DNA from 2 places in the Colwellia sp. E150_009 genome. Region 1 is predicted to be linked to the other one. Evidence: predicted binding sites of a transcription regulator. Region 1 holds the regulator's gene; the other holds the start of a gene.
The links. The regulator FliA, encoded in region 1, starts transcription of late flagellar genes. The targets are predictions, from matches to a motif close to CTAAAGNTNNNNNNNNNNNNGCCGATA.
Positions count from the first base shown of each region.

Region 2: a site for FliA is predicted at 6,805-6,831, ahead of ACE1OF_RS18165 (DUF5610 domain-containing protein). Genes of this name have one in related genera too.

Region 1 covers NZ_JBHFOM010000005.1:144,915-155,165, forward strand. The annotation lists gene ispA ((2E,6E)-farnesyl diphosphate synthase) at 1-634, opposite strand, end outside; gene xseB (exodeoxyribonuclease VII small subunit) at 631-897, opposite strand; gene pomA (flagellar motor protein PomA) at 1,159-1,926, shown strand; gene ACE1OF_RS04175 (flagellar motor protein MotB) at 1,953-2,894, shown strand; gene flhA (flagellar biosynthesis protein FlhA) at 3,190-5,292, shown strand; gene flhF (flagellar biosynthesis protein FlhF) at 5,396-6,994, shown strand; gene ACE1OF_RS04190 (MinD/ParA family ATP-binding protein) at 7,074-7,916, shown strand; gene ACE1OF_RS04195 (RNA polymerase sigma factor FliA) at 7,998-8,717, shown strand; gene cheY (chemotaxis response regulator CheY) at 8,774-9,157, shown strand; gene ACE1OF_RS04205 (protein phosphatase CheZ) at 9,233-9,976, shown strand; gene ACE1OF_RS04210 (chemotaxis protein CheW) at 9,990-10,251, shown strand, end outside.
Region 2 covers NZ_JBHFOM010000058.1:5,020-15,270, reverse strand. The annotation lists gene ACE1OF_RS18190 (4Fe-4S binding protein) at 1-1,352, shown strand, start outside; gene nosP (nitric oxide-sensing protein NosP) at 1,434-2,582, shown strand; gene ACE1OF_RS18180 (NahK/ErcS family hybrid sensor histidine kinase/response regulator) at 2,575-5,139, shown strand; gene ACE1OF_RS18175 (DUF2780 domain-containing protein) at 5,242-5,787, opposite strand; gene ACE1OF_RS18170 (hypothetical protein) at 5,902-6,072, opposite strand; gene ACE1OF_RS18165 (DUF5610 domain-containing protein) at 6,144-6,770, opposite strand; gene ACE1OF_RS18160 (cytoplasmic protein) at 6,953-7,162, shown strand; gene ACE1OF_RS18155 (sensor domain-containing diguanylate cyclase) at 7,266-8,588, opposite strand; gene ACE1OF_RS18150 (aldo/keto reductase) at 8,979-10,031, opposite strand; gene ACE1OF_RS18145 (GNAT family N-acyltransferase) at 10,135-10,251, opposite strand, start outside.

The sequences.
Region 1 (10,251 bases):
CGTACTGTTTAAATGCTTGCTTCTCTTGTGTTGAAATATGTGGGGCACACTCAGTAGCCATTAGTACTGAAGCCTCAAGTAATGCGCCTGTTTTCAATGAATGCAAGGTTTCTAGTTGTTCTAAATTAATTTGTTCATCTGTTGCGGCTAAATCTAACGCTTGTCCACCACACATGCCTTGGTAACCAGCGGCAGAAACGAGTTGTTGAATTAATTTAAGCTGCTTAGACTTTATTGCCTCAGAAAAATTATGGTTGGCTAGAATATCAAATGCAAGCGTTTGTAAACTATCACCAGCAAGAATTGCAGTGGCTTCATCAAACGCTTTATGACAAGTTGGTTTTCCACGTCTTAAATCATCATCGTCCATGGCGGGTAAGTCATCATGTAATAGCGAGTAGGCATGTATACATTCTATAGCCGCAGCTATACCGTCAATATCATGTAAGCTAACACCGAGTGCTTCGCCTGTTATATAGGCTAAATAAGGACGAATGCGTTTACCACCAATTAATAGTCCGTAACTCATCGCTTGATGGAGTCTTTTATCATTGATAGGTAGTTGCTCAAGTTGCTGTGCTAAAAATTGGTTAATACGTTCCTGTAAAAGCTCATGGTTAGTTAATATACTCACGAACGTTCACCTGAAGAAATACTATTTTCAGGTAAATCGAATTCTTGAAGCTGCTGCTCACCATTTTTCTCAAGCAGTATTTTTACTTTTTGTTCCGCAGATTGAAGTTTGTTTTGACTTAATTTACTTAAGGTTAAACCTTTTTCAAATAATGCCATTGACTCTTCTAAATCTAGGTCGCCATGCTCTAAACTTTGAACAATACTATCTAACTCATTAAGAGACTCTTCAAAACTCAAATTTTCTAATTTCTTTTTCGCCATTTTTGACCTTCTTTTTAAACAACAGCTTGCTTATACACTAGACTCTTTAAACGCTAGGCGCAAACTTACCATTAGCTATGTGCAATGGTCAACGTAGCTTGGTGCTAATTTTAGTTAATATTATTCTAAATCAGGTATTAAGTTATTGACTATATGGACGATAATAAACATATAACGCGATAAGTAATGGCGAATAGTTTTCTCATAATGTACTATTATTTTATTAGTACATTATGAGTTTTGCAGTTTTAGGAGAGTTTTGTGGATTTAGCAACCTTAATTGGTATCCTTGGTGCCATTTGTTTACTCGTGATGGCGATGGTGTTGTCAGGCGACATTATGATGTTTGCGGATACACAGTCCGTTTTAATTGTTTTTGGGGGGTCTATTTTTATTGTTTTATCCAATTACAGTTTAGGGCAATTCTTCGGAATTGGTAAAATAGTCGCTAAAGCATTTATGTTTAAGTTAGAAAAGCCTGAAGATTTAATTGAGAAAGCAGTAGACATGGCTGATGCAGCACGTAAAGGGGGATTTTTAGCACTTGAAGAAGCTGAAATAACTAATCCTTTTATGCAAAAAGGTATCGACATGCTCGTTGATGGTCATGATGCCGATGTCGTTCGAGCTACGTTACAAAAAGATATAAACCTCACTACTGAGCGGCATGAATCAGGCTCTAATATGATGATGGCTTTGGCTGATGTTGCTCCTGCAATGGGCATGATAGGCACCTTAATTGGATTAGTTGCCATGTTATCTAACATGGATGATCCTAAATCTATTGGCCCCGCTATGGCAGTTGCCTTGTTAACAACGCTTTATGGTGCTTTTTTAGCAAATGTTATCGCTATTCCCCTAGCGTCTAAATTAAAGTTGCGCATGGCTGAAGAAAAAATGAATCAAGAATTAGTGCTTGATGCGGTACTAGGCATACAAGATGGCCAAAACCCGCGTGTTATTGAAGGATTACTGAAAAATTATTTAGCTGAAGGTAAGCGTAAAGCTGGAACTGCTGATGACGAGTAGCGCTGAATTAATCTACGGGAGGTTGTATGGCTGAACAAGAATGCAAATGCCCACCTCCAGGGTTACCTGCTTGGATGGGAACTTTCGCTGATCTCATGTCATTATTGATGTGCTTCTTTGTTTTGCTATTGTCTTTTTCTGAAATGGACGTGATGAAGTTTAAACAAATAGCAGGTTCTATGAAGTTTGCGTTTGGTGTACAAAATAAAATAGAAGTAAAAGACATCCCCAAAGGCACAAGTATTATTGCGCAGGAATTTAGGCCCGGAAAACCTGATCCAACGCCTATCGAGCTGTTACAGCAACAAACCATGGAAATGACCCAACAAATGTTGGAATTTCAAGCAGGTGAAGAAACTTCTGCTGGTGGGCGTCAAGAGCAGCGTGGGGAAGAACGTGGCGGTAACGCACAAAATACCGAAGACTCATTATCTGCACAGGCTTTGCGACAAGCGCAAGAGCAAATGGAAAAAGCAGCACAAGAGCAAGTGAATGATTTAGTGAAAAAAGTGGCTGAACAGCTTGAACAACAAATTTTAGATGGTGCCATTGAAGTTGAGTCATTAGGACAGCAAATTATTATTAGAATTCGAGAAAATGGTTCATTTCCTTCCGGATCTGCATTTTTACAACCTAAGTTCAAACCTATTATCAGACAAATTGGTGAGTTACTCAATACTATGCCAGGCGAAGTGATGATTTCAGGGAATACAGATAACCGTGGCGTTGATTCAGAGTTATTTGATTCAAATTGGGATTTATCAAGTAAGCGAGCCGTTGCTATTGCACATGAAATGATTAAAGTGCCAGGTTTTGACCAAACACGTTTAATTGTGGCTGGACATGCAGACACCCGACCACTAGTACCTAATACTAATGCGTTAAATCGTCGACGAAACCGCCGTGTTGAGATTTCAATTAATCAAGGTAAAGCGAAAGAAAGTGAGCCAATTCAAATAACACAATAATGCAATGTTAGCGACAAGATAGTTAGCTTTGATGTTGTAAGATAGTTAAAATATCAAATTGATTTTTTAACTATTGAGTTGATTCACTTAACTAAAGATTACCTTCGCCATGCTGTGTATCATAGGTGAATATTACAAATGATGCTCTTATTGTTTTATTTGTTAAAACAATAAGAGCATTTATAGCCATAAAGATACTGCGGCACAGCCCTTAAAATAATCCTCCTAGTTGGTATAGCTTTTGCTAATTCTTAATTAGCGTCAAAAATTTATCATTAAGAGCAAGCTGTATCCAATGCAATTAACCACCTATTTTAATCAAATTAATAAGAAAAACTTATCCCAAATATCGGGGCTTGGTACACCGCTATTAGTTATGGCTGCTTTAGGTATGGTTATTTTACCAATGCCAGCGTGGCTGCTTGATGTACTTTTTTCTTTCAATATCGCTTTATCATTAGTAGTGCTATTAATTACGGTTTATACCCTGAAACCACTAGAGTTTGGTTCATTCCCTTCTGTTATTCTTATCGCAACTATTTTGCGCTTAGCACTAAACGTAGCGAGTACCCGGGTTGTTTTACTTGAAGGTCATGACGGCACTGATGCGGCAGGTAAAGTGATTGAAGCTTTTGGCTCAGTAGTTATTGGTGGTAACTATGCTGTTGGTTTAGTGGTTTTTTTGATTCTCATTATTATCAATTTTGTTGTAGTTACTAAAGGGGCAGGGCGTATTGCTGAAGTAACAGCACGTTTCACGCTAGATGCTATGCCTGGCAAACAAATGGCAATAGATGCTGATTTAAATGCGGGGTTTATTAACGCTGAACAAGCAAGAGAACGCCGTATTGAAGTAACAAGTGAAGCTGATTTTTATGGTTCTATGGATGGTGCCAGTAAATTTGTTAAAGGTGATGCGATTGCCGGTATTTTGATTTTATTCATTAATATCATTGGTGGCTTAGTTATTGGCATGGTACAGCACGAACTTAGCTTTGATAGTGCGGTTGAAATTTATACATTACTTACTATCGGTGACGGTTTAGTGGCGCAAATACCAGGTTTATTATTATCTGTTGCCACAGCCATTGTTGTTACACGTCAAAATACCTCTCAAGATATGGGAGATCAAGTAAGTAGCCAGTTAGGGCAAGCAAAATCACTTTATATTGCAGCTGGGGTTATGTTTGTCATGGGTGTTATACCAGGCATGCCTCATTTTGCTTTTTTACTGTTTGCAGTCGGTATTGGTGCCATGGCTTATGTAGGTAGCAGACATAAAATTACCAAGGCAATTGAGCTAGAAAAAATAGCAGAAGAAGAGCAAGTGCAAACGCAGCAAAAAGAAGAAGAAGTTAAGGAATTGAATTGGGATGATGTGCATCATGTAGATGTTATTGGTTTAGAAATTGGCTATCGTTTGATTCCTTTAGTTGATAAAGCGCAAGGTGGAGAATTACTTAGCAGAATCAAAGGTGTACGTAAGAAGTTGTCGCAAGAGTTTGGCTTTTTAGTGCCGCCAGTACACATTCGTGACAACTTAGACTTAGACCCTAATAGTTATCAAATATCTTTAATGGGTGTCACAATTGGTAAAGCAGAAATACGTCATGATCAAGCATTAGCGATTAACCCAGGACAAGTGTTTGGTAAACTTGAAGGGGTTGTCACAAAAGATCCGGCTTTTGGTTTAGATGCGGTTTGGATTAACCAAAATCAACGCGAGCAAGCACAAACATTAGGTTATACCGTGGTTGACTCAGCAACTGTATTAGCAACCCATTTAAGCCAAATATTAACGAATAATGCTTCTCAATTGTTAGGACATGAAGAAGTACAAAACTTGTTGGATATGCTAGCGAAAACGTATCCTAAACTTGTTGAAGGTTTTATTCCAGATACACTTTCGTTGGGTACTGTTGTTAAGGTACTACAAAGTTTAATGAATGAAGGTGTGGCTGTTCGTGATATGCGTTCGATTATTCAAACCTTGGTTGAGTATGGGCCTAAGAGCCAAGATGCCGAAGTACTAACGGCGGCAGTGAGAATTAGCTTACGAAAATTTATTATCCAAGATCTTGTTGGCCCAGCCCATGAAGTACCTGTCATAACCTTGGCGCCTGAGTTGGAACAGATGTTGCACCAGTCTATGCAAATGGCAGGAGATGATGGCGCAGGTATTGAACCTGGATTAGCAGAACGGTTGCAGAAATCTTTAACAGAGGGGGCTCAACAGCAGGAATTGGCAGGCGATACACCAATATTGTTAACTTCTGGAATTCTACGATCAGTGCTGGCTAAATTTGTAAAATACACTATACCAAGTTTAAGGGTTATTTCTTATCAAGAAATACCTGATGACAAGCAAATTAAAATTGTTAGTGCCATTGGACAATAAATAAAAGTAACGAGAAAAATAGTGCGAGTAATGAAATTGCCGAAATTCGGTCGGTTATTTCACAAGTCGACACTTGAAAATTGCACTAAATGAGGAGTTCACTGTGAAAATAAGACGTTTTGTAGGCAAAGATATGCGTAGCGCATTAGCCCAAATAAAAGAAGAATTAGGTGTAGATGCAGTTATTATGTCTAATAAAAAAATTCCTGAAGGCGTCGAGTTAATGGCAGCGGTTGATTATAATCAACCAACACCGCAAGAAACTTCTCATACAAGTAGTACGCACAGTCAAGATGAGCAGAATAGTCGTGAAGTATCAAATGATACGGTTAGTCTTACTCAATCATCACCACTATCAACTGAGGTAGGGGCATCAGAGACCAAATCAAATACTGCAACAAACACACAAATGCCTGTAGATAGCCTATCTGCATTATTGAATAGACAGGTTCAGCATCAACCAAAAATAAATGAGGCAGTAAACAATACTAATAACACATTACCAATCAGCACCGAACATATTAATTTAGGGGCAGAACCTCAAATACCTAGCCAAGATGAAAATATTGAAGATCAACTACGTAGCTTTACCGAGCGATTACGCCACTCTAAGCCTGACGGTACTATTCTTTCGCCAGAAGCCGTTAATACACAAAGTAATGGACAAGATGAAAATCATATTTCTTTAGAAGCTGAGCATATGGCAAGCAAAATACAAACAAAGCAGTCTACGGGGCAACAGGCAGATCAAAATGGCTATGCTACCCAAGAAAATTTTGATAAAATGCAGCAAGAAATGGCCTCTATTAGAAAGTTATTAGAGCATCAAGTATCGGGCTTGATGTGGCAAGAGATGGCCCAAAAAGAACCACAGAGAGCGGTCTTAGTTAATCGCCTTTTAGGTTTAGGTTTAAATGACCAAATTGCCGATCAAATAGCGGGTTATGTACCTAGTCAATATAATGACACTGAAGCATGGCAGCAAGCAACTAAGCTAATTGGTGAGCAACTTAATACAACTCAAAACGATATTATTCATCGTGGTGGTGTTGTTGCGTTAGTTGGTCCTACAGGTGTAGGAAAAACAACAACTATTGCTAAACTTGCCGCACGTTTTGCACAAGTACATGGTCATGAGCATGTTGCACTGATTTCAACAGATACATACCGAATAGCGGGTTTTGAACAACTTGCAACCTATGGAAAAATTATTGGTTGCCAAGTAAAGTTGGCAAAAGACAGCCAAGCATTAGATTTATTACTTGAACAGTTTTCTAACAAGAAATTAATTCTAATCGATACGGCAGGTATGGGACAAAGAGATATTCGTTTAGCTGAAAATTTAGCTAACCTAGTAGCTAATACTCGCGTTAGAATAAGAAATTATTTAGTGCTTGCAGCTAACAGCCAGCAACAGGTTATGCAAGAAAATGTAGATAGGTTTAAAAAAGTACCGTTGTCGGGTTCTATTTATACTAAACTTGATGAAAGCGTAAGTATTGGTGAAATAATTACAACTTCAATTCAAAATGGCTTGCCAATAGGTTATCTTACGGATGGGCAGAGAGTGCCAGAAGATATTAAAGTTGCAAATGTTGAAAAATTAGTTACGCTTGCCGATAAAATGGCAGCAAAGAACAATGTCACTTATGCTCAACGAACAGTTAGGCCGATGCCAAGAACGCAAGCCGTAGCTGTATAGCAGCGTTTAAATTGACGTATTTTAGTGAACTATGCATTAACTACTAGCAATAATATAAGAGAAATATAAGAAGTAATAAATGTCAGATCAAGCGAGTGGCTTAAGAAAAATGCAGGACTTAAAAAAAGTTAAAGTAGTAGCAGTTTCAGGTGGCAAGGGAGGGGTTGGTAAAACCAACGTCTCATTAAACACAGCTGTTGCTCTTGGTCAACAAGGTAAACGAGTATTAGTCTTAGATGCCGATTTGGGGTTAGCTAATGTTGATGTTATGTTAGGCTTACGAGTACAACGTAATCTTTCCCATGTGTTATCAGGTGAATGTGAACTAGATGATATTATTATCACTGGCCCTAGTAACATAAAAATTATTCCAGCGACTTCTGGATCTCAATCTATGGTTGATCTAACCCATGCAGAACATGCAGGGTTGATACGTGCTTTTAGCGAAATGAAAACTCAGTTTGATGTACTCATTGTTGATACGGCGGCTGGTATCTCTGATATGGTATTGAGCTTCACTCGCGCAGCACAAGATGTCATGTTAGTTGTATGTGATGAACCTACCTCGATTACCGATTGCTATGCACTAATGAAATTACTTAGTCGAGATCACAATGTTTTCAAATTTAAAGTGGTTGCCAATATGGTGCGCAGTCCTAAAGAAGGGCAACAATTATTTGCAAAATTGACAAAAGTTACGGATAGGTTTTTAGATGTGGCACTTGAATTAGTTGCCGTGATCCCTTTTGATGAAAATATTCGAAAATCAGTGCGCAAGCAGCAAGTGATTGTTGAAGCCTTTCCAGACTCCCCAGCAGCCATTGCATTTAAGGATTTGGCTAAAAATCTTAGTCGTTGGCCAGTACCGCATCAAGCATCAGGTCACTTGGAATTTTTTATTGAACAATTACTCGATTACTAACTTTTAATTAATATCACTCGTTTGTTGAACATTAAAGACCCAACAAGCATTTTAAAATAATTTTGGTGGGAATAGTAAAAAGTGGTAAAAACTAATGCCTATATCAACCCAATTGACAAAACAGTGTTACTTGAACAATATACTGTATTGGTTAAACGAATAGCCTATCACTTGCTAGCACGTTTGCCTGCGAGTGTCATGGTTGATGATTTAATTCAATCGGGTATGATCGGCTTATTTGAAGCAGCGAATAATTTCGACAACACCAAAGGTGCTAGTTTCGAAACGTTTGCAGGTATTCGCATTCGCGGAGCGATGCTTGATGAAATGCGCCGTGGAGATTGGACTCCTAGGTCAGTGCATAAAAATAGCCGTATGGTTACGGAAGCTATTAAGCAACTAGAAGCCAGTTTAGGGCGGGATGTAACAGATATAGAAGTTGCTGAAAAGCTTGAAATTTCATTAAATGAGTATCATCATATATTAAGTGAAGTGAGTACTGGTAAAATACTTGGTATTAATGACTTAGGCGTGAATGAAGATGCACTGATGCTTGATAGCACGTGCCAAAGTGATGACCCATATCAAAGTATTGAGCACAAAGCCTTTAAAAAAGGTTTAAGTGAGTGTATTAGTACTTTACCAGAACGTGAAGCTCTAGTACTGTCTCTATATTACGATGAAGAATTGAATTTACGTGAAATTGGACAAATACTGGATGTGAGTGAATCGCGCGTCAGCCAAATTCATAGTCAAGCAATGCACAGGTTAAAAGCTCGTATGCAATCTTGGCAAAGTTAAGTACAATAATAATTATGTTAACCTTTAGAAATATGAATGTTTAGCCGGAGGGTGTCTTGGATAAAAATATGAAAGTGCTTGTTGTTGATGATTTTTCAACTATGAGACGAATAGTGAAAAATTTGTTACGTGATTTAGGCTTTACAAACATTCAAGAAGCGGATGACGGTAGTACAGCTTTACCTATGCTTCAGAATGGCGATTTTGATTTTGTTGTCACTGATTGGAACATGCCGGGAATGCAAGGTATTGACTTGTTAAAAGCTATTCGCGCAGATGCAAATTTAGCTCACATCCCCGTATTATTAATTACAGCTGAAGCAAAGAAAGAGCAAATAGTAATGGCAGCTCAAGCAGGTGTAAATGGTTATATTGTTAAACCATTTACTGCTGCTACCTTAAAAACGAAATTAGATAAAATCTTCGAACGTTTAGGTTAGTTTTTATTTAGGTGGGCTGCTTACAGTCCACAAAAAACATTTGTTAGTGCTTTGATTAAGTGTTGAGGATATTGCATGAATATGGCAATGGTGGGACGAATTTCATTAGAACAGGCTAGGTCTCTAGTTGAATTTTTAGAAAATGATCAGCAAGAAAAAGCCGATGAGCTTATTTCTAAGATTCAAAATCCAATTAATTCTGATTTATTTGCTGAAATCGGTAAATTAACTCGTCAACTGCATGACTCTTTAACAAATTTCAACATTGATTCACGATTAAGTGATTTAGCAACAGCGGATATTCCTGATGCAAAAGAACGTTTAAATTATGTTATTACCAGCACCGAAGAAGCCGCAAACAAAACAATGGATGCAGTAGAATCTATTTTTCCAGTGCTTGATAACATTGCTGATCAAGTCCGTGCTGTTAACCCCGCATGGACTAAATTAATGAATAATGAGATTGAGCTTAAAGAGTTTAAAGCATTATGTGTGGATCTTGATTGTTTATTAGCGACAACAGGCAAAGAAACCACGCATATCCATAGTTTAATGACCGACGTATTAATGGCGCAAGACTTTCAAGATCTAACGGGACAAGTTATTAGAAAAGTTATTGACTTAGTTAGAGAAGTTGAAGAAAGTTTAATCAATATGTTAACTGCATTTGGTATGACAGCAGACAGTGAACGAGAAAAGTCTGCACCTAAAGTGGGTGAAAACTTAGTTGAAGGGCCAATTGTTAATGCGGAAGAAAGAGATGATGTTGTAGAAGATCAAGATGATGTTGATGATCTTTTATCAAGTTTAGGTTTTTAACAGGAGTTAGTGAATGTCATTTGAAGCAGATGAAGAAATTCTACAGGACTTTTTAGTCGAAGCAGGTGAGATACTTGAATTGCTCTCTGAGCAATTAGTTGAGCTTGAAAATGATGTTGATAATGCTGATTTACTCAATGCTATTTTTCGAGGCTTCCACACCGTAAAAGGTGGCGCAGGCTTTCTGGCTTTAAATGAGCTTGTTGACGTTTGTCATGGCGCAGAAAATATATTCGATTTACTGCGAACAGGAAAACGTACCGTTAATGCTGATT
Region 2 (10,251 bases), on a different contig from region 1:
GTAAAAACTTGTTAGGCGAGCAAGAATACCAGCGTTTACTTGAAAGCTTGAAACCAGGAGAACATGCCTTAATGGTTTTGAATCGTGGAAGTTATAGTTTTGTTAGTGAAGATTTTATTCCACAAACCGTACCTAACCGTTTAAGCGCCACACAAGGTACTCTTCCCGTAGATATTCGGGATATTGATTTTTACAGTTACTATGACCCCTTTTTTGCACTTACCTTGCCAGACTTTAATGACATTAAGGTGTTTAGAATAAAATCTCAATCAGGTTTTGAACTCAATAATGCATTTTCTTTGTCCTTAAATGTTAGTTATAACCAGTCTTTTTTAAGTAAACAGCAACACAATTTTTCTATTCAAACCACCTTGCCTGAAGCATTATTTGTGCATCAAGAACCAAAAGAAAACGTCACTGATAAATCTCCCTTATGGGTTAAAATTTGGATAAGCCGTAGCACTGAAATAATAATATTAGGCGTTTACCTAATTTTATTAACTTTGTTATTTATTAAACAAGAAACCTTAGCCAAAAATGCCAAAACCACCCATCAAGTGCGGTTTATTTCTTTACTCTTTGTCGTTGCTTTTATTGGTTATTATGCACAAGGGCAGCTATCTGTTGTTAATATTTACACTTTGCTACTCTCACTTAACAAAGGATTCAATATTGAGGTATTTTTACTCGACCCAATAATTTTTGTATTATGGGTATTTGTCTTTATTACATTATTTTTGTGGGGAAGAGGTTTATTTTGTGGTTGGCTATGCCCTTTTGGCGCATTGCAAGAATTTGTAACGTTAATTGCTAATAAATTAAAAATAAAGCAGTTCAAGGTTAAACCGCATCATCATAAAATAGCGCAAAAAATAAAATATATTGCACTATTTATTCTCGTTGGAATTTCATTTTATTCTTTAACATTGGCGGAAAAGCTAGCAGAAATAGAGCCATTTAAAACCAGCATTACACTTAGTTTTATTCGCTATTGGCCCTTTGCTTTATACGCCATAATATTACTAGTGCTTAGCTTAAAAATCCATAAGTTTTATTGTCGATACTTGTGTCCTTTAGGTGCTGGTTTGGCCATTTTGGGACGGTTCCCCTTACTTAAAATGCTAAGACGTCGAAAAGAGTGTGGTTCACCCTGTCATCTTTGTCGCACCAAAAAGTGTGGTATCGACGCTATCAACATTGACGGCTCTATTGACTACGGTGAATGCATTCAATGCTTAGAGTGTTTAGTTACAATTGAAAGCCCTCAACTTTGTGTCGTAAATAAATATTCAAATAAAACAACAAGAAAAAGCAAAACATCAAGGTCTTTAGACATAAAGGTTATGAACTAAACTCGCTAAACGATATGATAGATAAATAAGGAAATATAAACATAAAAAATACAAAGCTAAAACGTCATCAAAGGCAAATATATGAACCCAATAAAAACTATAACAGCAATCAGTAGAGCAACTGATCCATTCATTGCAAGCCAAGAGCTTTATCAACAACTAAACCAAGAAAATATATCTTTTGTACTTTTCTATTGCTCATCAACTTATGAATTAGATTCATTAGCAGAAAATATGAATAATGCATTTGAAGACATAGATGTTGTTGGTTGCACCACAGCAGGAGAAGTAACAAACAAAGGTTACGAACAACACTCAATAGTGGCTATTGGTTTTTCTTGTTACTACTTTGCTATCAGTGCTGTGTTAGTTGAATCAATGGAAAAGTTCAATACTATAAATGCACAATCTACTATCAATGAATTGGTAGAGCAATGCCAATCTAAAAACTTAACAACGATTAAAAACAATAGTTTCTTACTTACTTTACTTGATGGCCTTTCTTCAGACGAAGAACAGTTTTTAGTAACGCTAAACGCTGCTGCAAGAGGCACGCCCCACTTTGGTGGTTCGGCTGGTGACGATATAATCTTAGGGAAAACCCATGTTTACTATCAAGGGCGATTTTATCAAAATGCCGCTATTGTGATCATGGTAAACACCGTTTTATCTTTTGAAGTTTTTAATTGTAATCACATTAAACAGCCAACAGAAAGGTTAGTAGTAACAGCGGCTGATGCTGACAGTAGAACAGTCTATGAATTAAACGCAGAGCCTGCCGCACTTGAATACGCAAAACTTTTGAATATGAACATAAAAGACTTAAGCCCTAAAGTTTTCTCACTTAACCCTTTAGCAGTAAAAGTTGGTGGTCAATATTATATTCGTTCTATTCAAAAAGTTAATGAAGAGGACTTAAGCCTCACATTCTATTGCGCTGTCGATATAGGTATCGTATTAAGTGCTGTAGACATGGGCGACATATATGAACCAGTAACACAGAAATTAAATGAGATTGAGCAACGTCGAGGAAAATCTGAATTAGTGCTGGTATGTGACTGTTTTTTAAGACGATTAGAGATAGAACAAAAAGGTTTAGAAAGACAAGGAAAAATTTTGAATGCCCAGTACAACATCGTAGGTTTCAATACCTATGGTGAGCACATAAATGGTATTCACTTAAATCAAACCTTTACTGGCGTTTATATCGCAGGAGGCATGGATGAATGAACAAACCTTAATAGAAGAATTAGCGCAATTAAAAAAACAAAATAGCAAATTAAAAAAAATTAACGATGCCCTAATGCAGCGCGTTGAAGACAGCGGTGAAAACCAATATGCCCCCTATACTGCGTTTGAACATTCAGTTCATTTAGCTGAACAGGTAAGAGAAAAAACCCAAACATTAAATGAAACCTTAACGAAACTTGAACGTACTAACCATGCATTAAAACAAGCAAATGATAAAGCAAACCTTTTCCGGCAACGCTTTATAGATGCTATCGAAAGTATTTCTGAAGCCTTCGTTTTACTTGACAGTAAAGGTCGAATCATTTTACAAAACAGTAATTTTGCCAACTTTTGGACTGACTCGGGCTTACCCATAAAAGAAGGTGCTAACCTTAACGATTTGAAAGATTTAGCAAAAACACGCGGCATTATTCGACGAGCATCACCAGGTGACGCATTCGCCAGCCCTGTATACCAGTTGTCAGACGATCGCTGGTTTCAATTAAATGAGCATCGTACCAGCGAAGGTGGCTGGGTAATGCTCTATACTGATATTACCGCAGTAAAAAATGCCGAAAGTGCTCGTTATGAACGTGGCATGGCACAGAAATCACTATTATTACAAAACCTGATAGACAATTTATCTCAAGGCGTAATATTGATCAGTAGCCATAATAAAATTGAAGTCTGGAACATGCGTTTTGCTCGCATAAGCCAATTGTCTCCTCATCTTTTACGGTCAATGCCTAACACTCATTATTTAAAAAACCTGACTGAGCTAGACTTAACACCAAAATTAAATTCAGACGTTGACTACTACACCCAGACTTTAGCAAATGGAACCGTTGTAGAAATACGAGATCACCGATTAAATAACGGTAAAACGATTAAAACCTATACCGATATAACCGAACGTTATCGCAATGCTGAATCACTAAGGCAAAGTGAAAGTTGGCTACGATTAATTACAGACAATGTACCTGCGATGATTGCGTATGTTGGTAAAGATCTAAAATATCAATTCACCAATCAAGTATATGTTGACTGGTACGGTTGGCCTCAAGGTGGCCTTAATGGGCTAGAGCTAGAACTAAGTCGAGTTCATACAGACTTTACTCAATTGAAACCCTACCTTGATCGCGCATTAAACGGGGAAAGTGTTAGTTTTGAAATTGAAGAAAGAAATAAATTTAATGAGCCAAATTACTTATTAAAATCTTATGTGCCTAACCGAGATGTGCATGGCGAGGTACAAGGTTTTTTTGTACTCATTCGCGATATTACTGAACGACGTAAAAATGCCCTTGCTTTACAAAAAGCACATGACTTGCTTGAAGTTAGAGTGAAAGAAAGAACATCTCAATTACAAAGTTTAAATAACACATTACAACTCGAGGTAGAAGAACGTCGACAAGCTCAAGCTAACCTGCTAAAAGCCAAAAGCGAAGCAGAATTTGCTAACAGTTCTAAAACTAAGTTTCTCGCAGCAGTAAGTCATGATTTACTCCAACCCTTGAATGCTGCACAGCTTTTTACTAGTTCACTAATGGAAGCTCCATTTGAAGGGAAAACCAAAACATTACTTGGCTCGGTTGCTAATTCATTAGATGATTTAGAAAACTTAATATGTACTTTAGTTGATATTTCAAAGCTTGATGCTGGTGTTGTAAAAGCCGATAAATGCTCATTCAAACTTTCTGAACTACTCAACAATCTGGTCAGTGAATACCAACAAATCAGCCTACAGTTTCAAGTAGAATTGCGGTATGTCAGCAGTGACGTAGTAATAAACAGTGATAGTGTATTACTAGCCAGAATATTGCGTAATTTTCTCTCTAATGCTTTTAGATACGCTGGTAATGGTAAAGTATTACTTGGTTGCAGACGGCAAGGGAATCAAATATCGATCGAAGTATGGGACAACGGCATGGGTATTGCCCAAGACCAAATACAAGAAATATTTAAAGAATTCAAACGGCTAAAACCTTCTCAAAATGCCTTTCGTAATGGGCTAGGGTTAGGCTTAGCTATTGTTGATAAAATATCAAAAGTGCTTGAGCACCCTATTATGGTTAATTCTACTTTAAACAAAGGGTCAGTATTCTCTGTTAAAGTACCATTGGGCGAATTAAACCAAGTATCACGGTCAAATGATCCTACACAATTTATGCTAGCAACCTCCGTATTAACAAATAGTAATATTTGGCTTATTGATAATGATGCTAACGTCTGTGCAGGCATGTCACAGCTACTTGAAGGGTGGGGTTGTATCGTAACAACCGCAATAAGTCTAGAACACCTTCAACAGCAGGTCGACACTAATCATGATCACGCCGATATTCTAATAGTAGACTATCATCTTGATGATGACGTAAATGGCTTAGACGTTGCCAATGAAATTAATAATTGTCGCGATTTACCCTTACCTGTCATGATGATCACGGCAAATTACAGCAAAGAACTAAAAAATGAAGTCAGTAATAGCGATATACTGTTATTAAACAAACCTGTAAAACCGATGAAACTAAAAACATCCATGTTATATTTATTGAAATAATAATAAAGATATTAAAGGAAATCACTTGAGCTAAAATCAGCACTATCATGTTATGTGCTTTCATCACAGCGCTGATTCAGTTCAAGATTAAAGAAAACACAACTAACCTAATAGTTTTGCTAAACCTTGAGTTAATACTTGTTTTGCCTGTTGGCCTTCTTCCGTATCTAAATAACGTTGAGCACTTGCAATAAAGCTGGTGATCATTTCTGGTTTTAAGCCGAGTGCTTCAAACTGTCTTTTAACATCATTAATAGATTTTAATGACTCATTGTATTCTGAAGCCTTATCAAGTAATCCACCTAAACCTTCACCAGAGCTAAGTTGACTAATATCAGGCATTTGTCCAACTAGCCCTTCAACCCCTGGTAACGATTTAGCAAGCTGGCCAAATTGATCACTTGATACATTGTTTTTCACATAGTTCAAAATTGCACCCATGCCTCCAGATGCTTGGTCTGTGTTTACACCCAACCCACTCGTTAACATATCAACCAAACCATCACTACTTAACTTTGCAACTGCATTTTGTTCTTGAGTATCACCCAAACCAACAAGGTTTTTTAAACTGTCCAGCCAGCTAGTTTCTTCTGCTATTGCTGAACTACTCAAGGTGGCAACAGTTAAAAGTAAGATAAGCTTTTTCATAAAATTTCCTATAGTGTAAAAATATAATTTGTTTAAAAACTAGTATACAACAATTCTCATTCAACACAGGAACAATAATACTAGTCTACATTCTGGTTAGCGAAATTACAGATATTAGCTTTCTGTTTTAATTGTGACCTCTAGCTGCTTACTTTCTCCCGCAAACCATTTTTGCACATAGATAGAACCTAAAATAGGTGGCATACCATTTTCAGGTACTTCTTTATATCGAATACTATTTTTATTGTGCTTTTCAAATTCAAACTTAATTGTTTTTTCAGACAAAACCAACTCACTTTTAGTTAATATTTACACTGTTTTATATTATATAAATGACGATAAATAAATTCTAGCCCTTACTGTGCTGGCTCTTCCTCGGTTCTATTAAATGATTCAACAAAAGACTGCAAGCCTTCCTGAACTAAAGCATAAGTTTTATCAATAGTATCGCTAATATCTCCCTCAAGCACGTTCAAACTGGTTAGTACTTCTTTAGCTTCATCAAAACCTTGCTCTATACCCCCGCCAATAATATTAACAAAAGCATTTAAAGCTTCTTCTTCGTCCATTTCTGGGTGTTGTTCTCGATACGAACTTAGAAATTGGGTACTAAAAGAAACAATTCGCTCTGCCACTGCTTCAGGGCTAAAGTCTACGCCCGACTCATAAGCCTCTTCAACAGTATTCTCAACGCCCATTTCATTAAGTGCTTCATTAATTCCTTGTAGGGCTGTTTTTAATACCAGCGATAAAGGCTGATCAGCAATACTTGTATTGTAGTTCAAAGAAGATTCTATAATCGCAGCATTAAGCTGTTGTTTATTAGAGAGACTGATTGGCGCTTGCGCTTCCTCAATTTTTTGATCATCTTCAAGCTTAGAGGCTTGTTGACCCGTAGACATGTTATCTACTTTATCAGCCGACTTTGATAATGCTCGTGCATCTTGACTATAGGTGGTATTAGGGGGTATTGATGAACTCATAACACTTGCCTCTGTTTATTAAACCATACTTAGGTATCGGCTAAGTTAATTATAACTTAAGAATTAAATAACGCAGGTTTAAAAAAGAATTCAAGCTTTAATTAAACTTGCCGATAACTAGATTAAGCACTATTATTTAACAACCTTATATCTTTACCTGTTTATTATTACGGAGAGGCATTATGTCTATCAATATCAATAGTTCCCCAAGTTTTGCCCCTGCTAATGGTGGTGATGGCACAATATTACGTGTCGCGGTAAAAGCAAAAGAACTTGCGGAAGAAGAAGGTCAAATGGCATTGCAATTAATTGAAAGCGCAGCACCTTCTACTTCTAATAGCACAAGCAGTCCCGTAGGAAATATTGGCAACAATATAAACATTCAAGCTTAAGAAATAGATAGTTGTTTGACGCAAACAACTGGGCCAAAAGGCATTAGATAGTAATCTGTAAGAGATACCTTTACAGATTACTTATATGTTATCGCGGTGTAATTTATTCACTATCGCTATAGAGTTCAACCCGATTTCTCCCATTAGCTTTTGCTCTGTACATTGCAATATCGGCTTTTTCTATTAGTTGGTCTCTTGTTGAACCATGGGTAGGATAAGTTGAAACCCCCATACTAACTGTCAACGAGATTTCAGTTTTATCAGCGAGTGTAATGCGATTACTTTCAATGGTTTTGCATAACTTCTGAGCCACTGTATGCTGTTTCGCTTCTTCTAAATCAGGTAAAAGTACGAGAAACTCTTCTCCTCCCCAGCGAAACAATAAGTCATTTTCTCTAAGGTGCTCCTCCATTTTATTAACAAAGGCTTTTAAAGCGATATCCCCTACTCGATGCCCATATTGATCATTGATGGCTTTAAAATAATCTATATCAATAAAAACAACGGCAAATGGTTCGCCGTTAATGCGAGAAGTAGCAATTTGTTGTTCCAAAATCTCATGACAAACCCGACGGTTAAAAGCTCCTGTGAGTTCGTCTCGTGCAGCTTGGTTTTCTAACCTTTCTTGTAGAGCAACCTGATCCGTCACGTTCTGTACCATGCCAGCAACAATAGCTGGGGCACCTTGTGCATTTCTTTTGCTGACTTTTCCTCTGTCATCAACCCAAATATAGTGACCAGCTCGATTTCTTAAACGGTATTTAGCTTCAAACTTATCGGTACGTCCTTGCAAATGTTCTTGCATTACGGCAAGCACTCTATTTTTATCATCAGGGTGAATACCATCTATCCAAAAATCAACCTTTGATGCATCTTCCTCGGGGCCATAACCTCGCATTTGCATCAGTTTGGGACTGACATACAGGCTATCATTCTCAATGTTCCACTCCCATATTCCATCTGAAGCTTCATAAAGTGCATACCACAGACTATGCTTATGCGCCTCCATTTCTTTGTCTCTCATTTGACGTAAGCTAATATCACGAGCAACAGATAAGAAAAAATGCTGTCCCTCATAGTATATATTAGACGTACGAACCTCTACGGGGAAAGAACGGCCGCCTTTACGTTGATGATATCCTAAAAATACATAAGGCTTTTGTGATTGTGAAATGACTTCAGCAATTTCGCTCCAATGTGGTTGATTAAAAACGGAATCTTGTAGACTTAAAACAGAGTTATTAATAATTTCTGCTTCTGTCATCCCCACAGATTCACAAGCCATTTTATTTGCATATAAAATATTGGAGGATTCAGGATCAATAAGGTAAACAGCTTCGGGAAGATGATTAAGGGCAGAAGTTAATAGTAAATTATGAGACACTGTGCTGCATGCTATATCAATGTCTTTTGTAGTTTTTTTCATACTTCGTCTACCTAAAGTGGAATGTATGGAAAACTCCACATTACAATCAATGAATTTGAGCTCATAGAAATAACACTGTAGATATTTCTGAAAAGAAATATCTAGCAGATCCATGTGTGCGTTATAATCTTACACGATATGATCACTAAACGATAACCGTATTTCCCAAGAAAAATACACTTTTATGCCTATTTATTTTCAAACAGCATAGCAAGTAAACGGTAAAGTAATTCAAACAAAAAAAAGCGTTTACTTGAAATCAAGTAAACGCATTATAAAACATAAAACACTAGGGAAATAACATATTCATATAGTAAGAGTATCCCAAAGTGGAAAAGTTCCCTTTATAAGAAAAAAAATTGATAAACTTCTAATACTCAATACCTAATATTAATACGGTGCAGGATATTCTCGTAATACCTTATCTATATCACTTAATACTGCTGTACTGAGTTCAAGGTTAAATCCTTTTATATTTTCTTGTAACTGAACCATGCTTGTTGCGCCAATAATGGTAGAGGTCACGCCATGAATTTGCTTACACCATGCTAATGCCAATTGTGAAGGAGTAATATTATACTGCTTGGCAATGTCAACATAGGCTGCGGTTGCCTTATGTGTTGAAGGGGTATTTCTAAAGATGCCGTTTCTTTGTTCAAATGTCCATCGGCTACCTTTAGGTAGAGCATTGTTTAAATATTTACCCGACAATATACCCGTTGCAAGCGGTGACCAAGGCAGGTAGGCAATATTCTCTCTAATACAGTTTTCAATTAGATAAGGTGCATCTTGTGGGTGGAGCAAATTAAATTCGTTTTGAATCGACACAATGCGTGGTAAATCATATTGCTCACTCAGTTTTAAATAGGTATTAATACCCCACGGTGTATCGTCTGATAAACCACAATACCTTATTTTTCCTGCTTCGACACAGCGCGATAAGCCTTGCAAAATATCAAGCATATTTTCAACTTCATGGGCTGTAGTTGTTTGTGTAAAGTCCACTTCGTTCGGCCAATGTTTACCGAAATGCGGAAAACCACGATTTGGCCAATGTAATTGAAATAAATCAATATAATCAGTTTGCAAACGTTTTAATGATTCATTAACAGCAAGTTCAATATTTGTACCTGATATCGGGCTGCCCTCTCTTACCCAAGGTAATCCTGAGCCAGATATTTTACTTGCCAACACAATATCTTTTCGTTTACTAGGATTATTAGTGAGCCAATTACCAATAATTGTTTCAGTTTTTCCGTAAGTATCAGGTGTAGGAGGAATAGCATAAATTTCAGCCGTATCAATAAAATTAATATCTTGTGATAGTGCATAATCAATTTGTTGATTAGCCTCTTCTTGATTATTTTGTAAACCCCACGTCATGCTTCCCAAGCAAACTTCAGAAACTGATAAATCGCTACTTCCTAATAAAGAATATTTCATAATTACCTGTAATTACGTTAGTTAAATTGTAATTATTATACTATTGCTTGAACACAGGTGAAAACTAATCAACCAATAGTTACGCTAATAATGTAACAAAAAACTATTTTTTATGGATATCAATATAACGTTGGCGCTTTTTCGGTAGTAATTTGTCAAGATCAACCACCACCAAACCATCAACACAGTCGTTAAAATCAGGGTCGATATTAAATGCTGA